Regions from separate parts of the Allobosea sp. 05L423 genome, predicted to be linked through region 3. Evidence: predicted binding sites of a transcription regulator. Region 3 holds the regulator's gene; each other region holds the start of a gene.
What was found. Region 3 encodes LexA, which represses DNA repair genes until DNA is damaged. Its sites were predicted from a motif close to TGTTCNNNNTGTGTTCNG; they were not measured.
Positions count from the first base shown of each region.

Region 1: a site for LexA is predicted at 2,537-2,554, ahead of AC1DNE_RS12295 (ImuA family protein). Genes of this name have one in related genera too.
Region 2: a site for LexA is predicted at 4,140-4,157, ahead of AC1DNE_RS16940 (DNA recombination protein RmuC). Genes of this name have one in related genera too.

Region 1 is NZ_JBFTOA010000003.1:855,160-862,019, reverse strand. It holds gene AC1DNE_RS12305 (error-prone DNA polymerase) at 1-210, opposite strand, end outside; gene AC1DNE_RS12300 (Y-family DNA polymerase) at 207-1,751, opposite strand; gene AC1DNE_RS12295 (ImuA family protein) at 1,657-2,523, opposite strand; gene AC1DNE_RS12290 (hypothetical protein) at 2,844-3,413, shown strand; gene AC1DNE_RS12285 (hypothetical protein) at 3,467-3,610, opposite strand; gene AC1DNE_RS12280 (hypothetical protein) at 3,558-3,782, shown strand; gene AC1DNE_RS12275 (ImuA family protein) at 4,171-4,905, opposite strand; gene AC1DNE_RS12270 (hypothetical protein) at 5,051-5,350, shown strand; gene AC1DNE_RS12265 (hypothetical protein) at 5,518-6,132, shown strand; gene AC1DNE_RS12260 (pyridoxal-phosphate-dependent aminotransferase family protein) at 6,246-6,860, opposite strand, start outside.
Region 2 is NZ_JBFTOA010000006.1:183,992-190,851, forward strand. It holds gene dapE (succinyl-diaminopimelate desuccinylase) at 1-874, shown strand, start outside; gene AC1DNE_RS16920 (hypothetical protein) at 943-1,527, shown strand; gene truA (tRNA pseudouridine(38-40) synthase TruA) at 1,535-2,275, opposite strand; gene fmt (methionyl-tRNA formyltransferase) at 2,432-3,361, opposite strand; gene def (peptide deformylase) at 3,536-4,075, opposite strand; gene AC1DNE_RS16940 (DNA recombination protein RmuC) at 4,189-5,373, shown strand; gene AC1DNE_RS16945 (OsmC family protein) at 5,374-5,883, opposite strand; gene AC1DNE_RS16950 (ATP-binding cassette domain-containing protein) at 5,926-6,636, opposite strand.
Region 3 is NZ_JBFTOA010000002.1:621,416-628,275, forward strand. It holds gene trpD (anthranilate phosphoribosyltransferase) at 1-646, shown strand, start outside; gene trpC (indole-3-glycerol phosphate synthase TrpC) at 654-1,466, shown strand; gene moaC (cyclic pyranopterin monophosphate synthase MoaC) at 1,463-1,963, shown strand; gene AC1DNE_RS07015 (molybdopterin molybdotransferase MoeA) at 2,028-3,239, shown strand; gene lexA (transcriptional repressor LexA) at 3,424-4,134, shown strand; gene AC1DNE_RS07025 (ComEC/Rec2 family competence protein) at 4,128-6,389, opposite strand; gene gltX (glutamate--tRNA ligase) at 6,543-6,860, shown strand, end outside.

The DNA.
Region 1 (6,860 bases), on a different contig from region 3:
GGGCGCCGGCAGACCGTACTCGCGCACTTGCTTCAGTGCCGCCCAGGCGCGCACGACGCCGGCCACCGTGTTGCGGTCGGCGATGCCGATGCCGGAATAGCCGAGCAGCAGCGCCGTCAGCACCATATGCGGCCCCGGGGAGGCTCCGCGCAGGAAGGAAAAATGCGTGGCGGCAACAGGTTCGGCGAAGGCATTCGCAATCTGATTCATGCGAAGAGCCCGTGCAGGAACCAGCGCGGCGGGGCGCTGTCGGCCTCGTAAAAGCCGGTGCGATAGAGCCAGAAGCGACGGCCTTCGGCGTCTTCGACGCGGTAGTAATCGCGCATCGGCTCGTCGCTGCCGTCGCGCCACCATTCGGGCGCGATGCGCTCCGGCCCCTCGGCGCGGGCGACGTCATGGATGAGGCGGCGCCAACGGAAGCGGATCGGCGGGCCGTCCGGCACTTCCGCGATGGCCTCGACCGGCTGCGGCGGTTCGAAGAGCTGGAGCGGACGGGCCGGCGGCTCCGCCGGCTCGGGCTCGGGCCAGATCGCTTCCGGCAGAGGCGCGGCGGCCGAGAGCGCTTTCGCAGCGCGGACGGGATGGTGCGTGTCCTGCACCGCGAAGCGCAGCACCCGGTCACGGCCAAAGCGGGTGACGAGCCGGTCGACGAGATCGGCCACGGCCTCCTCCTCGACGGCGCGGCCATCGAGGCTGTGTTGCGGCGTGTTCAGCGGTTCGCAAACGGGCACGGCGAGCTTGATCGCATCGAAACCGAAGCCCGGGTCCAGCGGATCGGCCAGCGTCTCGACACGCTCGCGATAGAGCCGCAGCAGCGCCTTGGCGTCGCGCGACGGGCGGCCGGTCTCGATGGCGAGACGGCGGACAGCGCCGTCGCTGCGGAAGAAGCCGATCTCGAAGAGGCGCCCGCCTTCGCCACGTGCCTCCAGCACACGAGCCGCCTCCCCTATCAGGCGGATGACCACCGCCTCGAGGCTCGCAGTATCGGCGAAAGGCTCGGCGAAATGGCGCTCGACCACGCAGTCCGGCGGCTGGCGCAGGGGTGTGATGCGCCGATCCTCGCGGCCGAGGATGCGCCTGAGCTTCGTCGCCAACGCCTCGCCGAAGCGGGAGGACAAGGTTTCAGAGGGGCGCTCCGCGAGATCGGCCAGGCTCTTCAAGCCGGCGCGGGAGAGTGCAATCACGGTCTCTGCTTCTGCCTCCAGAGCCGCGACCGGTAGCGGGCGAAGCGCCGCTTCGTCCCGCCCCGGCGGGATAATGCCGCCCCGGGCGAAGCGGGCGCAGGCGCGGGCGGCGTCGGGCGTGCCTGCGATGGCGGCTTTCAGGCTCAAGCCCATCCGGTCCATCACCCGCCGCACAAGGCCGACCATCCCCTCCTCGCCGCCGAAGAGATGGGCACAGCCGGTGATGTCGAGCATGAGGCCATGCGGCTCGTCGCGCGCGACCAGCGGGGTGAAACGGTCGCAGAAGGCAGCGAGCGCCTCGATGAATGCGCTGTCGACCTGCGGCTGCGCCTCCAGCGCGACGAGATCGGGGATGCGGGCGCGGGCATCGGCCAGCGTCATATCTCGCGTCAGGCCGAGATCTATGGCGCGCTTGTCGCAATCGACCAGGCGCAGCGCGTTATGCTGCGTCTCGACCAGGACATACGGCTTCTCAGCCGGCGCGCCGAAGGCCGGAATCGCGCCCATCCGCCGCAACCTGTCCGTCGCCAGGAAGGGAAACCAGAGGGCGAGATAGCGGCGCGGCATGGTCTGTCCGGGAAGCCCGTCTGTCGGATCGGTCGAAAAGGCTGCGTTCCGCGAAAGATCGTCGGTCACGGTCCCACTCCACACGCCACTCACGTTCCGCCGCGCCGCCGCGCTGGCGCAGCAATCTCACCGCAAAAGCCGGGGCACCCGGGGCATTGGCCTCCAGCGCCCGCGATGCGAGCGCCCGGACCTGCCAGCGCGTGCGCGCCGCGCTCGGCGCCTCGGCCGCCGCCACGCGCAAAAGCAGAACCGGCACGCCCGAGCTCTCCGCCGCCAGGGCGAGGCGGCGGCTCGCCGTCAGATCGAAGGAGCGCGGCTCGCCCCAGGGTTCGATCAGCACGGCACCGAGCGCGGGGCAGCGCGCCGCCTCGGCGCCGGCCCGTAGCGCGCTTTCGCCGTCGCGCGCCCGCACCAGGAGCAGGCGCGCCGGATCGAGGCCGAGCTCGTTCAGGCCCGGTGCATGGAGCCGCCCAGCCTCGGCATCGACGAAATCCTGCCGCGCCCAGAGGATGGGGCCTCCGCCTCCCTTCCATTCGATCCGCCCCGCCCGCAGCGCGAGGCCGAGCGCGAAACCGGTCGCGGCGGCGAGATCGGCAACCTCAGCGGCGTAGACCTCGTGCAGCGCCGCCCGCGCGAGCCCGCCATTCAGGGCCTCGTCCAGCGAAGCCACGCCCAGACCGATCCGCGCCTGCGAAGCCGGGCCGGCGCGCAGGGCCGCCTCGGCAAGACTACGGCGCAGATCGGACAGGGTCGGGGCGGTGGTTACGGTCATGGGATGATGCAATTGTTCTCTCTTTGTTCTTTTATAGACCTCTCCCCGTCGGAAGGCGAGTCGAGTCTCGCCGCCCTCCGTCTCGCCCCTGTGTGCCAACACACGAAGTTTGTCGGCACGAGCGGGTAGTGTGTCGGCATTGGTAGCCAAAATGTGTCGGCAGCCGCTGCTCCACTTGATCTGAGCCCTTTCATCAGGTGAGTGAGAACGGGGTAGCGCGCACAACCCGGCCCAGCGCCCGCGTCGTTGACCTGACCGCGACATCGCTCGACGCCCAAGCTTTCTACACAGGTGCATATCTAACCGACCTGGAGCGAGCCGTGCGCGTTCGCTTGGCCAGCCAGATCGCAACCTCTCGGGCGGACGCTGAGCGTAGGACAGCCGAGCAAAAGGCCAATGAGGAGAGGGAACGCGCCGACCGCCAGGCCAGGCTGGAGAAGGAAAGAGCCGAACGGGAGGCCGCTGCGGCGCATGCCGAGGCGCAGCGGATAGAGGCCGAGACCCGTGCCAAGGCTGCTCGGGCCGAAAGGACCGAGCTCCTGGAGAAGACCCGAGACCTTATTCGGACGAAAACACTCGCCTGCATCGGCAAGGAAGGGGCGACGATGCTCTTAACCGACGAGAAGGCGGAAGTTGTCGCGAAGGCGGCCATGATCTTCTGCCAAAACGACATCGACGCGCTCGTGAAGGTCACCACCGAGCTGGTGGAAAACGAGTCCGGTGGGCCGTCAGATCGCTCATTGGTTCGGAAGATCGCGGAGGATCGTGTCCGGGAGGTCGTCACCGCTTATGTCATCCGGTCACGCGGCGATCTGATCGGGAAGAACCTGAAGGAGCAGCAGACGCCTTCGAAGCCAGCCGAGAGTTCCAGAAATTCCCCCACCCTCTAGCTCGGCGACCGCGGCTGCCTGTGCAGGCCGGTGGAAAGGACGCTTCATGGGATTCAGGTTTCGGCGTTCCGTTCGTCTCTTTCCCGGCGCAGGGTGAACTTCAGCCTCAGCGGTGTGAGCGTGAGCGCCGGCGTGCCGGGAGCGATGATCAACATCGGCCCGCGCGGCAGCCGTCTGACCATGGGCCTGCCCGGCACTGGCATTTCCTACACTCGCAATCTGAGTTCGCCTCGCCCCGTAAGACGAGCGTCGACCCCAGCTGAGGTCTATCTGGAGCCACCGGTTCCACCCGAGCCGATGCACCCGGACCAGAGCCGCAGCCAGGGCCCTTGGTCGGGGAGATCAAGAGCGCCGAGGTGGCGAGCCTGACCAGCCCGGACCTCGGGGGCCTAAAGCAGTTGATCAACGATGCGGCGCACCAGAAGGTCTTGCTCCAGTCGGATCTTAACGAAGCGGTCGCAGATCGGCGTCGCGCCTGGCGGAAACTGCGACGTCGCGAACAGTTGCCACTTCGCGTTGTGATGAAGTCGTCCATCCCGACCGCGCGCGTTGCTTTCGAGGAAGCGGAAGAGGAGGCCTTGAAGGTCGCGGCAGCGATCATCGCGACAGAGATCAAGGTGGAGATCGATCTCAACGATCAGACATGGGCGGCGTGGGCTGAAGTGACGAAGACGTTCGATCGGCTCTCCCAGGCCGCGAAATTCTGGGATGTCACATCATCCGTCGCTGTTGACCGCTTCCGCACCCGGTCCGCCGCTCACGAGCCATCCGCCGGAACCGATCGATCGACCAGTTCGGGAGGAAGACCGAGACGACCCGTGTCATCGCATGCCTCCAATTCGAAATCCGCGCTCTCGCCCGCCCTGGCCCTGATCAGTTCAACAAGCCAGCGCGGTCGTCCCATTCCAGGCACCGGCAACACTGTCGATGGCAGAACCGAGACGCGCCATCGGGTCATCGCCGCCGTGGGCTGACCGAAATCGGAGGCATCGACCTCTCGTCGCCATCGTCGCAGCGCGATGCCGATAGCACCTGTCCCCTCCGCAGCCAGCTGAAGGCGACGTGACGCCGTCATGGACAAGCGGGCTACCTCGCCGACGACGGAGCCCAGCCCGCCATGGCGCAGGCCCTCTTCCATGCAGGCGAGCACCGTCTTGTCATCTCCTGCCTCGACATAGATCACGCGGTCAGGGATCAGCCCCGCCTGCGCCATCGCCGGCGCGAAAAGATCGGCTCGGGTGAGACACCAGAGCACCTTGCCACGACTCCTGGCGGCAACTCCGGCGCTAAACAAAGCCGCTGCCGCACCATCAATCGCCCCATTTCCGCCGCCGGCGACTTCATGGAGTGCCCCCAGCGTTAGGCCTCCACCAGGCAAGCGCGAATCAAGCGTCGCGATTCCGAACGGCAGCACAGTCCGACCGCGGGCGCCTCGGCCCTCGATCCGCTCAATCTGGTCGCGGAGCGACTGAAATACCGGCTGTGGCCGCAACGGGCTTTACCTGCCAGAACGATGCCTGATGTTCCCTTTATGTTCTCGTTGACAGACCAAGAGTCAAGCTCGGTGTTTGGCGGGAACACAGCGACACGACGGGAGGTTGCCGAGGCACAGCCTCTTCCTCCAAGCAGGAGTACTGATGATCTCCGATGATCCAACCGAAATCGTTGAGCAGTCCTACGAGGTCGTCGCTTGGCGAGGGCTGGCACTGGCACTTCTAGCGCAGATCCTGGTTCCAACGCCGGAGAATGAAGGGGAATGCTCCCAGTTCCTTCACACCGTCTTGGCAGATATTCTCGATCAGACGGTCAACAGCGAGGCAATGCCTGCCGAACTCGATCGAGGCGCCTTGCGGGCCGAACTGGAAGGCGTGAACGAGCGCCTCCGGCAGGAGCTCGCTGAAGCGCAGCTCGATCGCCAAAAGCTCCGAAAAGAGTAGCTGAAGTCGGGAGCCAACTGATCGCCAACAGAGTATCGACGACCTTCAGGACGCCCACGTACTAGGGAGCAACGTACGTGCCGCAGCCACCAGGAACATAGAAGCTGGGAACACGCGATCGATCCGTGCGATTAATCCCGGGCCCGCAATCCTGAGCAGAGCATCATGTGAAGCGCACCTCAACGCAGCTCGCCGAATGGCCTCTCCCATCTACAATTACACTTGGATCGCCGGTCCGCGCCAAGGGAATCGAGCGGGAAATGAGGCGGCGGCTTCCTTGGTCGACGCGGAAGCACCTCACGGTCGAAACCGGCAAAGCGATCCTTCACATGCCGGACGCCGAAGCTGCTGAGTTTGACGCTCGATCTGCGATCGTAGCGGATATGTTGGCCGATATTGCCGAGTTGCCCATCCTCCCCAGCGAGGCCGAGGACATTCTCTCCATTTCATCTCGTGAGCGCCACAAGTGGCTCAATGATGGACGACTGCAGAGCGCGGGAACCAGAACGGTCAAGCTGCGTGGCCGAGCCAAAGCCGTCACATTCCACGTGTTCACCCCAAGTTTCATCGAGCAAGTCCTCGATAGCGGCCTGCCGGAAATCTGGCGGGAAGAGGATATCGCAACGACAGCAGAGAACCGGCGGCGAGCAGCAGGGAAAGCAGCTTTGACGCGCGCGGGAAAGCGTTTGGCCAAATCCCGTAAGGCAGCGACCGGTCCGGACGAACAGAAAACCGGCCTCGACGGCTGGGAAGAGTTTGAGGCTGAAGGTTTGCTTCGGTGAGGTATGCCGCCCGGAGGGACGGGAGAGAAGCTATCCAGCTATCGCCTGCACCTGTCGGCATGAGCGACACCCCGTCTGTTCAGGGCCTCCATGCGGCATAATCGCCGTATCTTTCACGCGGCGGCGGCCAGGCTGGCGATTGCGGCTGCCACACCACCCGGGCCGTGCGGGATTTCTTTGGCTTGAAGCGCCATCTCAACGGCTCCGAGCGCTCCAATAAGCGCCGCAGCGTTGAAATGACCCATGTGGGCGATCCGGAAGGCTTTGCCGTGATAATCTCCAATCCCGAGGCCGAGCGTCACGCCACAGACGTCGCGCGCGAAGGCGGTGATGACGCTTACGTCGACGTTAGGCGTTAACACCGCCGTCACAGACGGCGCTCGCTCGGATCCCTCGGTCACTCCGAAGGTGAGAGCCTGACCACTCGACCAGAGTTCGACGGCAGCATGTGTCGCCTTGGCAAGGGCGGCGTGGCGGCGCCAGATCGCCTCCAGCCCTTCCTCGAAGATCATGTCGAGCGCGGCACGCTGTCCGAAGAGGAGATGCTCAGGCGCAGTGCCGCAATGCTTCATGTAGGCCAGCACGTTCATCCGGCCACTCCAATCCCAATAGCCGGTGCGCAGGTCGGCGCGCTTATGGGCGGCCAGAGCTTTCTCGTTGGCCGCGACGAAGGCGAGGCCTGGCGAAGACATGAGACCCTTCTGCGAGGCTGAGACGCCAACGTCGAT
Region 2 (6,860 bases), on a different contig from region 3:
TGGACGCGGCGCCTGCGACATGAAGGGCGGGCTCGCCGCCATGGTCTCGGCTGCGATCCGTTATCGCCGCGAGAATCCCGATGCGCCCGGCTCGATCGCCTTTCTCGTCACCGGCGACGAAGAGGGACCAGCCGTCAACGGCACGGTGAAGCTGCTGCAATGGGCGCATGAGCGCGGCGAGCGCTTCGACCACTGTATCCTCGGCGAGCCGACAAATCCGGCGACGATGAGCGACATGATCAAGATCGGCCGTCGCGGCTCGCTGACCGGCAAGCTCACCGTCCACGGCATCCAGGGCCATGTCGGCTACCCGCATCTCGCCGACAATCCGATCCGCGGCATGGTCCGGCTGCTGGCGGCGCTCGACGCCACCCCTCTCGACGCCGGTACCGAGCATTTCGACCCGAGCAACCTCGAAGTGACGACGCTCGATGTCGGCAACCCCGCGACGAACGTCATCCCCGCCCAGGCCAGGGCCGTCTTCAACATCCGCTTCAACGACGTCTGGACGCCGGAGACCCTCGCGGCAGAGCTTGACCGGCGCCTGCGGGAGGCGGCGGGCAACACCGTGCGCTACGAGATCGACTTCCAGCCGACCAATGCCGTCGCCTTCCTGACCGAACCCGGCCCCTTCGTAGCCATGGTCGCGGATGCCGTCGCCGCCGAGACCGGCAAGCGGCCGCAGCTTTCGACGACCGGCGGCACCTCCGACGCCCGGTTCATCAAGAGCTATTGCCCCGTTGTCGAATACGGTGTCGTCGGCAAGACGATGCACCAGATCGACGAATGCGTTGCCGTCGCGGACCTCGCTGCGCTTGAGCGGATCACGCATCGGTTACTCGCCAGCTATTTTGCAGCGCAACACAAGGCTTGACGCGCCGGAACCACGGGTCATTATCCGCCTTAGACGAAAGTCTAAGATCGCAGATGATGGAGACCGTGATGAGGCTCGCCGCCGACGACATCGCGCGCTCGCTGCGCGGTTCCTGGCACTTGATGACCCGCGGCACAGAGGCGCTTTCCGAACTCGACCTCAGCCGGGACGGATTCTGGCGCTCCTATCTCGCCTTCGCATTGATGCTGCCGGCAACGATCGCAATCCTCGCCGCGACGCGCCTGATGGCCGGGCTGCCGAACAGCGCCGGCCTCTTCACCGCCCCCGCGCTCGTGCTGGCGGTCATCGGCGCGCTCTGTCTCGCCATCCTCGCCGTGCCGGCCCTGCTGATCGCGCTGCGGCCCGAACTGGCGCAGGCGCCGCGCTTCACCAGCTTCGTCATCGCCTGGAATTGGGCCGGCATCGTCTCGGCCAGCCTGATGGCGGTTCCGGCTGCCGTCTTCGCACTCGGCTGGTCGACACCGCAGCTCGCGATGGTGCAGTCCGCTTTCTTCGCCGCGATCGTGCTCAGGCTGCGCTATTGCGTGGCGCGCGCCGCCTTCGGGCCGGAGGGACGCGCCATCGCGCTGCCGCTGGTCATCGCCAGCGTCGTGCTCGACTATGGCGTGATCCAGCTGTTCGACCTGTTCTGAGCCGGCCTCAGTAGTCGACCCCGGCGAGATAGAGCCCGCAGGACGGCGCCAGCGCCGCGCACTGCGCCCGGTCGCGCGCCGCCAGGATCTGGCCGAGCTTCGCTTCCGGCCAGCGCCCCGCCCCGACCATCTTCAGGCTGCCGACGATCGAGCGGACCTGATGATGCAGGAAGGAGCGCGCATGGGCGTAGACCACGATCTCCGCGCCCTCGCGCCGGACATCGAGCCGGTCGAGCGTACGCATCGGGCTGTTGGCCTGGCATTCGGCGGCGCGGAAGGTGGTGAAGTCGTGGTGGCCGAGCAGCGCCTTGGCGGCCCGGTCCATCGCCTCATGGTCGAGCTTCACGGGGACGTGCCAGACGCGTCCTCGATCGAGCGCCGGCGGCGCCCGCCGGTCGAGGATGCGATAGATGTAATAGCGGCGCTTCGCCGAGATGCGGGCATCGAAATCGCCGGAGACCTGCTCCGCGCTCAGCACGCTCACCGGGACGCTGGATTTCAGCCGGGCATTGGTCGCGTCGCGCACGACATCGGTGCGCCAGTCTTTCTCGAAGTCGACATGCACGACCTGATGGGTGGCGTGGACGCCGGCATCGGTGCGGCCGGCGCAGTGCAGCCTGACGGGATGGCCGCAGAAGGCCTCGACCGCCTCCTCGACGCTCTGCTGCACTGAAGGCCCGTTGAGCTGGCGCTGCCAGCCCGAGAACGGCGTGCCGTCATATTCGATGACGAGCTTGTAGCGCGGCATCAGACGCTCTCCCCTGCACCGTCATCCCGGACAAGCGGCGAAGCCGCGCCGATCCGGGATCCATGCCGGAGCGCTGCCGATGAAGGTTTCGGCATGGATCCCGGGTCTTCGCTTCGCTGCGCCCGGGATGACGGCGTGGAGGGTGAGATCATCGATTCAGAGCTTGTCGCCGGCCCCGAGCCGGGCGCCGCGCAGGAACTCGGCCCCGCTCATCGGCGCCTTGCCGGCGCGCTGGACCTGCAGCAGCTTCACCGCGCCGACGGCGCAGGCGACCGTGCCCTCGTCGTCAAGCAGCGTGCCGGGCTCGGCCGCGCCGCCGGCGCGCGCGGTACGCAGGATCTTCAGCCGCTCCGGCCCCTTGCCGAGGTCGATCTCGGCGAAGGCGCCCGGGAAGGGCGAGAGGCCGCGCACCCGGTCATGCACCTGCTGTGCCGGCAGCGTCCAGCTCAACTTCGCCTCAGCATTGGTGATCTTGGCGGCATAGGTGACGCCCTCTTCCGGCTGCGGCGTGAACTGCAGGCCGCCGCGACCGAGGGCGGCGAGCGCCCGCACCATCAGATCGGCGCCGAGGATACTGAGCTGGTCATGCAATTCGCCGGCGGTCAGATCCGGGCCGATCGGCAATGTCTCGACCATGGCGACGGGGCCGGTATCGAGCCCGGCCTCCATCTTCATCACGCAGACGCCGGTTTCGGCGTCCCCGGCCATGATCGCGCGCTGGATCGGCGCGGCGCCGCGCCAGCGCGGGAGCAGCGAGGCATGAAGATTGAGGCAGCCGAGCTCGGGCAGGTCGAGGATCGCCTGCGGCAGGATCATGCCATAGGCGACGACGACGGCGACATCGGCCTGATGCGAGGCGATGATCTCGGCCTGCTCCGGCGTCTTCAGCGTCGCGGGCGTGAAGACCGGGATGCCGAAGCGCTCGGCCGCCCTGTGCACCGGCGAGGGCTTGAGATCGAGGCCGCGGCCGGCCTGCGCCGGAGCGCGGGTGTAGCAGGAGACGACCTCATGCCCCTGGCCGACGATCTCCGTCAGCACCGGCACGGCGAAATCCGGCGTGCCCATGAAAATGACGCGCAAACTCATACGCTCGACTTTACCTCAGCTCCGGCATGGCACCGGAAAGAATGAAACAGCCCTCATCCTGAGGAGCAGCCGGAGGCTGCGTCTCGAAGGATGGTCCAGTAACCTCCTGAAGCATCCTTCGAGACGCCGCGTGCCGCGGCTCCTCAGGATGAGGGCCCGGATGATGCCTGTCGATTACGCGGCCCGCTCGCGCTTGGCCGCCTTGGCGAATTTCTTGGTGACGCGCTCGCGCTTCAACCGCGAGAGATGATCGATGAAGAGCACGCCGTCGAGATGGTCGATCTCGTGCTGGAGGCAGGTGGCGAGCAGACCGTCAGCCGCGATCTCATGTGTCTTGCCGTCGAGGTCCATGTAGCGGACCTTGACCTTGGCCGGGCGCTCGACCTCCTCGTAATACTCGGGGATCGAGAGGCAGCCCTCCTCGTAGGCGCTGAGTTCCTCCGAGGACCAGGTGATCTGCGGGTTGATGAAGACCTGCGGCTTCCTCGGCTCCGGCTCCTCGCCCTCCTTCGTCTCCGGCTTCGACAGGTCGATCGTCACGACGCGCAGCGGCGCGCCGATCTGGATCGCGGCGAGCCCGATGCCGGGCGCGTCGTACATCGTCTCGAACATGTCCTCGACCAGCGTCCGGATCTCGGGCGTGATAGCCGCGACCGGCTTCGAAACGAGGCGAAGCTGGGCGTCGGGCAGGATGACGAGCGGGCGAACGGACATGGGATTCCAAAGAGAAAGAGCTGTTGAGCCCGGGACATAAGCATTTGTGAGAGAGCGGTCAAACTGTTCCGCTTTCGTTCGCTATTCTACATCGAATCGGCTAGGCTCCGCGCATGAACGAGATCGCCTTCACCCTGCTTGAACGCCCGGTGACATGGGCAGAGGCCGCCCTCGGCTTCGCGGGCTTGAGCCTCGTCTTGCTGTTCATGGCGGTGATCGCTGGCTGGCGAGGCGGCAAGAACCGCGCGATCGAGGCCGCGATGGCAGCGGAACGTGCCCGCGAGATGGACGACAAGGTCGCGGAGATGAACCGCCAGCAGGCCGAGCTCGCCGGCCGGATGCAGTCGATGGCGGAAATCCTCTCGACAAGGCAGGGCGACCTCGCCCGGCTCGTCGCCGACAGGATGGACGGGCTGAGCCACAAGGTCGGGCAAGGCCTGGAGCAGAACGTCCGCCAGACAACCGAGAGCCTCGGCAAGCTGCAGGAGCGGCTGGCGGTGATCGACACCGCCCAGAAGAACCTGACAGACCTGACCTCCGAGGTGGTGACACTCCGGGACGTGCTCGCCAACAAGCAGGCGCGCGGCGCCTATGGCCAAGGCCGGATGGAAGCGATCATCCGCGACGGGCTGCCCGCCGCCTTCTTCGCCTTCCAGCCGCAGCTCTCGAACGGGCGCCGGCCGGACTGCCTGGTCACCCTGCCCGGCGACGGGCGTGGCCTTGTGATCGACGCCAAGTTCCCGCTGGAGAGCTTCACGCTGCTGCGCGAGGCGCGTGGCGAGGAGGCGAAGAAGGCCGCCGGCCAGCGCGTGCGCAGCGATGTCGGCGTGCATGTGAAGGACATCGCCGAGCGCTATTTCCTGCCCGGCGAAACACAGGACGTCGCGCTGCTCTTCGTGCCCTCGGAATCGATCTATGCCGATCTGCACGAGCATTTCGACGATGTCGTGCAGCGGGCGCATCGGGCCCGTATCATGATCGTCTCCCCCTCGCTGCTGGCGCTGGCGATCCAGCTGATGCAGTCGCTGGTGCGCGACGCGCGAATGCGGGAGGAGGCGCAGGTCATCCAGACCGAAGTCGGCAAGCTGCTTGACGATGTGCGCCGGCTCGGCGAACGCGTCGATAAGCTCGACAATCATTTCCGCCAGGCGCAGGACGATGTCGGCCAGATCAAGACCTCGGCCGGCAAAGTCACGAGCCGCGCCGAGAAGATCGGCGCGCTCGATTTCGACGACGAGAAGAGCGAGCCGAAGCTGCCCTTCGCCAAGGGACTGGAGCTGAAGGCCGCGGCGGAGTGATCAACTCCGGTTGAGCACCGCCGACAGTTCGGGCTTCACGTTCAGCGTCTGGAAGACGACGCAGTAGCGCTCGGTGAGCTTGAGCAGGGTGTCGAGCTTCTCCTGCGGCGCATCGGTCTCGACATCGAAGGAGAGGCGGATCGCCTTGAAGCCGACGGCTGCATCCTTTGCGACGCCGAGCGTGCCGCGGAAGTCGAGATCGCCCTCGGCGCGCACCACGCCCTTCTTCAACTCGATCTCGAGCGCGGTCGCCACCGCCTTCAGGGTCACGCCGGCACAGGCGACCAGAGCCTCCAGCAGCATATCGCCCGAGCAGAGCTCCGCGCCCGAACCGCCGGTCGCCGGATGCAGGCCCGCAAGCGCGATGGCGCGGCCGGTCTCGACCTTGCAGGCGATATGCTGGTCGTCGAGCTCGCCATGGGCCTTGAGCGTGATGACGGCGGCCTCGGGATTGGTCCGATACTCGTCCTTGAGCGGCGCCTGCAGGGCGCGCAGAGCGGTGACGTCCATGATCGTGATCCTCGTGAAGCGGTCCGCCGGCTTGTAGCCGCTTCAGGCCGCCGCCTCCACCTCCGGCGCGGCGTGCCGGTTTTCCTTGTCGAGCGCCCGGCGCAATTCGCGCCGCAGGGTGACGAAGCCGACGGAGCCCTCCTCGCGCGGACGGGCCAGCAGATTGTCGAGGCTGAAGGCGGGCGGCCCCGGCTGCCGTGGCAGGACGAGGATGCGATCGGCCAACCGCAAGGCCTCCTCGACGGAACCGGTGGCGATGGCGACGGCGGGTCGCGCTTGCGTACAGAGCTCCGGCAGAAAGGCGGCGAGCCGGCTGCGGGTTTCGGCATCGAGCGCCGCAAAGGGCTCATCGACCAGCAGCAGCCGCGGCCTGACCAACAGAAGGCGGGCAATGGCGAGCCGCAGCAGCCCTTCGGGCGAGAGCGCGCCCGGCCGCTGCGTCGCCTGCCCCGCGAGGCCAAGGCGCACCAGCACATTGGCGATCAGGCCCTCGCGCTCGAACGGCGTCGCCTTCGGCAGGACGAAAGCCAGGTTCTCGGTGAGATCGAGCCAAGGGAAGAAGCGCGGCCGCGCGCAGAGCAGGCCGATTTCGGCCGTCGGCACCTCACCCTCATCGGTCCGCAGGCCGGCAAGCGCACGCAGCGCCGCCCGCCGCACCTCGGACGCGCCTAGCAGGGCGACGATCTCGCCGGCAGCAGGGCGCGGCGGAACGGTCTCGGGAGAGCGGGAGAGAGTGTGAAGAGCGGCCGACATTGCTGGCTCCATCCATGAACAAGGCGGAAGGAGCGCGGACGGCAGCAGGCCGTCCCGTCGTCCCGCGCTTTAGCTGCATTTGTTTCGCGCCCGCAAGCTGAGGCTCAAATCGGCGCGTGTCCTTTTCTAAGGTCCGAACGTCCGCTTTGTCAAACGACATGCCGGCCGTCTCGACCGTCCTTTCCTGATGCGGCGCCTCGTCGCGCAGGGAGCGGTCGACCGCG
Region 3 (6,860 bases):
CGTGCTCACCGCACTCGGCGTCAAGGTCGGGCTCGATTCGTCCGGGACGGAGCGCTGCATCGCCGAGGCCGGTGTCGGCTTCATGTTCGCGCCGACGCATCACGCCTCGATGCGCCACGTCGCGCCGGTGCGTACCGAGCTCGGCACGCGCACGATCTTCAACCTGCTCGGCCCGCTCTCGAACCCGGCCGGGGTGAAGCGCCAGCTGATCGGGGCCTTCTCCGAAACCTGGCTGGAGCCGATGGTCAAGGTGCTGGCCTCGCTCGGCTCGACCCGCGTCTGGGCCGTGCACGGCTCCGACGGGCTCGACGAGATCACCACGACCGGGCCGACCCGCGTCGTCTCGCTGGAGAACGGCAAGGTCGAAACCTTCACGATCAGCCCCGCCGATGTCGGCCTCGAGCCGGCCAGGCCGGAGGAGCTGCGTGGCGGCACGCCCGAGCAGAATGCGGCCGCGCTGAACGCCGTGCTCGCCGGCGAGAAGACCGGCTTCCGCGATATCGCCGCCTTCAATGCCGCGGCAGCACTGCTCGTCGCCGGCAAGGCTGCGAACCTGAAGGACGGCTTCGCCCAGGCGACGGCCGCCCTCGACTCTGGCAAGGCCAAGGCGACGCTGGGCGCCCTCATCAAAGCCTCGAACGCGTGAGGGCGGCATGACCGACATCCTCGCCAAGATCGAAGCCTACAAGCGCCAGGAGATCGCGGCCGCCAAGGCCGTGGTGCCACCGGCCGAGATCGAACGCCGCGCCCGTGCCACCGGCAGGCCGCGCGGCTTCGCCGACGCTCTCGCCGCCAAGCTCGCGGACGGCAAGCCGGCCCTGATCGCCGAGATCAAGAAGGCGAGCCCGTCCAAGGGGCTGATCCGCGCCGATTTCGACCCGCCTTCGCTCGCCCGTGCCTATGCCGCCGGCGGCGCGGCCTGCCTCTCCGTGCTGACCGATGCGCCCTCCTTCCAGGGTCAGCCGGAATTCCTGACGCAGGCGCGCGAGGCCTCCGGCCTGCCCGCCCTGCGCAAGGATTTCCTCTACGAGCCCTATCAGGTCTACGAAGCCCGCAGCTGGGGCGCCGACTGCATCCTGATCATCATGGCCGGGGTCGACGACGACACCGCCAGGGCGCTCGACGAAACCGCGCGCGAACTCGGCATGGATGTGCTCGTCGAGGTTCATGACGACGCCGAGCTCGACCGGGCGCTCAAGCTCGAGAGCCGGCTGCTCGGCATCAACAACCGCGATCTGCGCAGCTTCCACGTCGATCTCGCGGTGACCGAGCGGCTGGCGCCGCGCGTCCCCTCCGACCGCATCGTCATCGGCGAGAGCGGCATCTTCGCCCATGCCGACATCGCCCGCCTCAACAAGGCCGGCGTCAACAGCTTCCTCGTCGGCGAGAGCCTGATGCGGCAGGCGGATGTCACGGCCGCGACGCGGTCGCTGCTGACCGGCACGGCGCAAGAGAGCGCGGCGTGAGCCGGCTCAGCCACCTCGACGCCCAGGGCCAGGCGCATATGGTCGATGTCGGCGACAAGGCCGAGACGACCCGCATCGCCGTCGCCGAAGGGAGTGTCGTGATGGCGCCCGGGACGATCGCGATCGTGCGCGACGGCAACGCCAAGAAGGGCGACGTGCTCGGCACGGCGCGCCTCGCCGGAATCATGGCCGCCAAGCGCACACATGAACTGATCCCGCTCTGCCACCCCCTGCTGCTCAGCAAGATCGGGGTCGATCTCACGATCGACGAGGCATTGCCGGGCGTGCGCGTGCGCGCCGAAGTGAAGATGAAAGGCCAGACCGGCGTCGAGATGGAGGCGCTCACGGCCGTCTCGGTCGCCTGCCTGACCGTCTACGACATGGTCAAGGCGGTCGACAGGGCGATGCGGATCGAGAACATCCGGCTCATACACAAATCCGGCGGCCAGTCCGGCGACTACGACGCAAAGGCTTCGCAGGAAGGAAGTCGAGCATGATGTCATCCGAAAACCGGTCCCAACTATTCGCTGCCGCGGACCTGCGGTTCGGCATCCTGCTCTGATGGCGCTCACCCCGGTCCCCGTCGCGCGCAAGGCGCTGCTCGACAGCATTCCAGGGCCGACCGGGGCCGAAACCCTGCCGCTCGCGCAATGCGCCTGGCGGGTGCTTGCCGGTGAGGTCAAGGCGCTCCGGACCCAGCCGCCCTTCGCCAATTCCGCCATGGACGGCTATGCCGTGCGCGGCGACGACATGGCGGCGGGCATCTCGCTCGCGGTGATCGGCGAATCCGCCGCTGGCCGGGCCTTCGAGGGCTCGGTCGGGCCGGGGCAGGCCGTGCGCATCTTCACGGGCGCGCCAATGCCGGAGGGCGCCGATACCGTCCTGATGCAGGAGGATGCCGACGGCGTCGACAGCCCGGCGATCCGCGTGCGGGTGCCGCCTGCCAGGGGCAAGTTCCTGCGCGCAGCCGGGCTGGATTTCCGCGAGGGCAACGTCCTGCTGCCGGCCGGACGCGTGCTCGACAGCGCTGCGCTGGGCCTTGCCGCCGCGATGGGACATCCGACCTTGCCCGTCCGGCGCAAGCCGCGCGTCGCGATCCTTGCCACTGGCGACGAGTTGGTGGCTCCGGGCGAGCCGGTCGGGCGCGACCAGATCGTCGCCTCGAACTCCTTCTCGCTCGCTGCACTGGTCGAGAAGGCCGGCGGTGCCGTTCTCGATCTCGGCATCGCCCGCGACGACCACGCCGACCTCGCGGCCAAGATCGGCCAGGCGCGGGACGCCGACGCCGACGTCCTCATCACACTCGGCGGGGCCTCGGTCGGCGCGCATGACCTCGTGCAGGAGGCGCTGACGCGGGCCGGCATGTCGCTCGGCTTCTGGAAGATCGCGATGCGGCCGGGCAAACCGATGATGACCGGCCGACTCGGCCGCATGGTCGTGGTCGGCTTGCCCGGAAACCCGGTCTCCTCGATCGTCTGCGGCCATCTCTTCGTCCTGCCGCTGATCGAGGCTCTGCTCGGCATTGGGGAGGCCGACCGCGACCGCAGCATCCCCGCCCGCCTCGGCCGTGACATGCCGGCCAATGACGAGCGCGAGGACTATCTGCGCTCGGAGCTCGCACTGAGGCCGGATGGCTGGGTGGCGACGCCCTTCGACCGGCAGGATTCCTCGATGCTCGGCACGCTGGCACGGGCGCAGGCATTGACGATCCGGCCTGCCCATGCCGCGCCGGCAAAAAAAGGCGACATCTGCCGCATCCTGCCGCTGCGCTAGATCACCGCTCATCCTGTCGGACGCGATCGTAGCGATCTGTATAGGGTTATCGCATCGGATCTGCCCGAAAAGTGGATTCCACTGTTCGCTTCGATGCCGGAGCCCGCTTGCGGAACACAAGTGGAACGCGTATGGTGTTCCTGCTTTGTTTCGAATCTAGCCTTCGAGAAGGCCGGCGGGGATCATGCTGACACGCAAGCAACACGAACTCCTGCGCTTCATCCAGGAACGCTTGCGTGAGAGCGGGGTGCCGCCCTCCTTCGACGAGATGAAGGATGCGCTCGATCTGCGCTCCAAGTCGGGCATTCACCGGCTGATCATGGCGCTGGAGGAGCGCGGATTCATCCGTCGCCTGCCCAACCGGGCGCGTGCGCTCGAGATCATCAAGATGCCCGACGGGCTCGGCGCCCCGCAGCAGCGGCAGCGTTTCAACCCTGCGGTCGTCCAGGGCGGCCTCGGCTCGCAGCCGAATCTCACCAAGCCACGCCCTGCGGCCGATGAGGACAGCCGCTCCTCCATCGCGATCCCGGTCATGGGCCGCATCGCCGCCGGCACGCCGATCTCGGCGATCCAGAACCGTAGCCACACCGTCTCGCTGCCGCCCGACATGCTCGGCTCCGGCGAGCATTACGCGCTGGAAGTGCGTGGTGACTCGATGGTCGAAGCCGGCATCCTCGACGGCGACACCGTCATCATCCGCAAGCAGGATTCGGCCAATACCGGCGACATCGTCGTGGCGCTGATCGATGACGAGGAAGCGACGCTCAAGCGACTGCGCAAGCGCGGCTCCTCGATCGCGCTCGAAGCCGCCAACCCCGCCTATGAGACGCGCGTGCTCGGGCCGGACCGGGTCAAGATCCAGGGCCGCCTCGTCAATCTGATGCGGCGCTACTGAAGGCGCTCGACCTCGGCTTCGCCGTCGGCGGAAGCCGGTGTCACACTCGGAGGCGCTGTCGAGGCTTGCGCAGGGCGCTGTTCACGGCGGCGGCTCCAAGGGCGGTCGGCAGCGTTCTGCTCCGAGACATGGCTGCTCCACCCCGATCCTGTTCGATAGAGCGAAGTCGCGCCGTCGCGCGATAACGCCATTCGCTCGATCAGCCGTGCCTTGCAGGTTCCGCTCCAGGGGATGGCCGTGACGACGAGGTCAGCTCGCATGCAGTCCTCGATAAGCCCCAACCTGTCGCGCGTGTAGGAGACGGTGCGCTGATCCGGCGTCCGTGCGACGCAGCCGAGCGCATCGCAGCTAATGCCGGCCCGCAGCGTCGGATCGTCCGGCGAACGGCGATCGCCATCAGCAGCGAGCCATTGCTGCAGCACGAAACGGCTCGGCTTGCCCGCAATCGCGAGGCGGCCATCCGGGCCCCGCACCGCCAGCCCCGAACCGTCGCGTTCGATCAGGATTTCCGGCCGCTCCGGCTTGCCGGCGATGGCCACGCCGAGCAGGAGCGGCAGCGCCGCCAGCCAGCGCCAGGGCGTGGTCCAGAGCGTCAGCCACAGCAGCGCCAGCACGAAGCAGGTCAGCACCGCCGGCCCGAAGGCTGCGATCATCACCGTGGAATGGTCGATGCTTGCGACCCAGTGCGCCACCTTGAGCACGACATCGGAAGCCAGCCCCATCAGCGCCCAGGCGGGCCAGTCCAGTCCGAAGGGGTAAGCCAGCACGCCGAAGACGGCCGCCGGCATGACGAAGAGCGAGACGAAGGGCAGCGCCATCGCATTGCCGAGCAGGCCGAAGGGATTGAAGGTCTGAAAATGATAGGCGCCGAAGGGCGCTGTCGCGGCCGTTGCCAGCAACGTGGTGACGACGATGCCGAGTGCCGCGGCCCAGACCGGCCCAAGCGGCCACGGCAAGGTCGGCGGCGGCTGGGAGCGCTTTCGGCTCTCCCAGCGTTCGGCAAAGGCGATCAATGCCGCGACGGCTCCGAAGGACATCTGGAAGCTCGGCCCGAGCAAGGCCTCCGGCTCGCGCAGGAGCACGATCATGGCCGCAAGCGCGAGATTGCGCATGCTCAGCGCCGCACGATCGACAAGGATCGCGCCGAGCATCACCAGCGTCATGATCAGCGAGCGCTCGGTCGCGACATCGCTGCCCGAGAAGATGCAGTAGGCGGTCGCGCCGAACATCGCTGCGGCCGCTGCGATCTTCTTGATCGGCCAGCGCAGCGCGGCGGTCTGGGAGAGCGCCAGCAGGGCGCGCACCAGCCAGAAGATCGTCCCGGCGGCGAGGACCATGTGCAGGCCGGAGATCGAAACGATGTGGTAGATGCCGGCGGCGCGCAGGTCGTTGTTCGTCGCCTCGGTGATCAGCCCGCGCTTTCCCGTAACGAGGGCGGCGGCGACTGCCCCGCCCTGTCCGCCACCGCCTTCCGCGATGCGTTGGGTCAAGGCATTGCGCGCCCTGTCGATGGCGACATCGACGGCAAGACGCGTCGGCATCGGATGCGGCGGTGGCGCCAGGGCAATCTTGCCCGCGATGCTGCCGACTGCGCCAATGCCCCGGAAGAAGGCATCGCGACCGAAATCATAGCCGCCGGCCCGGGCCGGCCCGGGCGGAGGCAGCAGCCGCGCCGTCGCGACGACATGATCGCCCGGCGCCACGGAAGCGGCGCGGATATTGACGCGCACGCGCCTTGGGCGCTCGGCTGCCGGCATCCCGGCGAATTCCGTTACCAGCAGGACGATACGGGCGCCGCTGTCGCGTGCCTCGACGCTCTCGACGAAACCCGTCACCTTGCCGATTCGTTGACGCTCCAGCATCGGCGCCGCGACATCCGCCGTACGCCAGGCACCGGCGGCAAAACCCGCGAAGGCGGCGGCCACCGCCAGGGAGGCCATCGAGGCTAGCCGACGGGTTCGCAGCACGAACGCGAAGATCGCACTGAGCGCGAAGCCAGCCAGAGGCGCCCATAAAACCGGCTCACGGTCGGCCGCGAAATAGAACAGGATGCCGGCGCCCATCGCCACGGGCAGCCACAGGAACGGACGGCGGCGCTCGGCCTCGAGTTCGAGCGCCTGACCGAACCGGGCCTGCCAGTCTTGCAGCCAGACTTCGAAGCGAACGGAGGTCAGCCAGCTTGGCAGCAGGCGCAGAGGCAAGGCCTCGGCTCGCGCGCCGCGCGGCTTGTCCTGCCCCGGCGGCCCCGGCTGCATTCTCCGCCCCTCCTCGCCGGCGCTGCGATTTGACCGCTTAACCTTTCCGGCCAAGCCATGTTACAGGGCGCGCGCCGGTTGTCATGTCATGACCTGCGCCATTTCCCTGTCTTGCCCCGGGCGGCTCCCGCCGCCCGGTCGGAGTTGCCTTCCATGAGCAATGCCGTCGTCACGCGCTTTGCGCCCTCGCCCACCGGATTCCTGCATATCGGCGGAGCTCGCACGGCGCTGTTCAACTGGCTCTATGCCCGCCGCCAAGGCGGCAAGATGCTGCTGCGCATCGAAGACACCGACCGCGAACGCTCGACCGATGCCGCTATCGCAGCGATCCTCGACGGGCTGGAATGGCTCGGCCTCGATTGGGACGGGCAGACCGTTTATCAGTTCCAGCGCGCGGCGCGGCACCGCGAGGTGGCCGAGCAGATGCTCGCCGCCGGCAGGGCCTATTACTGCTACGCCAGCCCGGCCGAG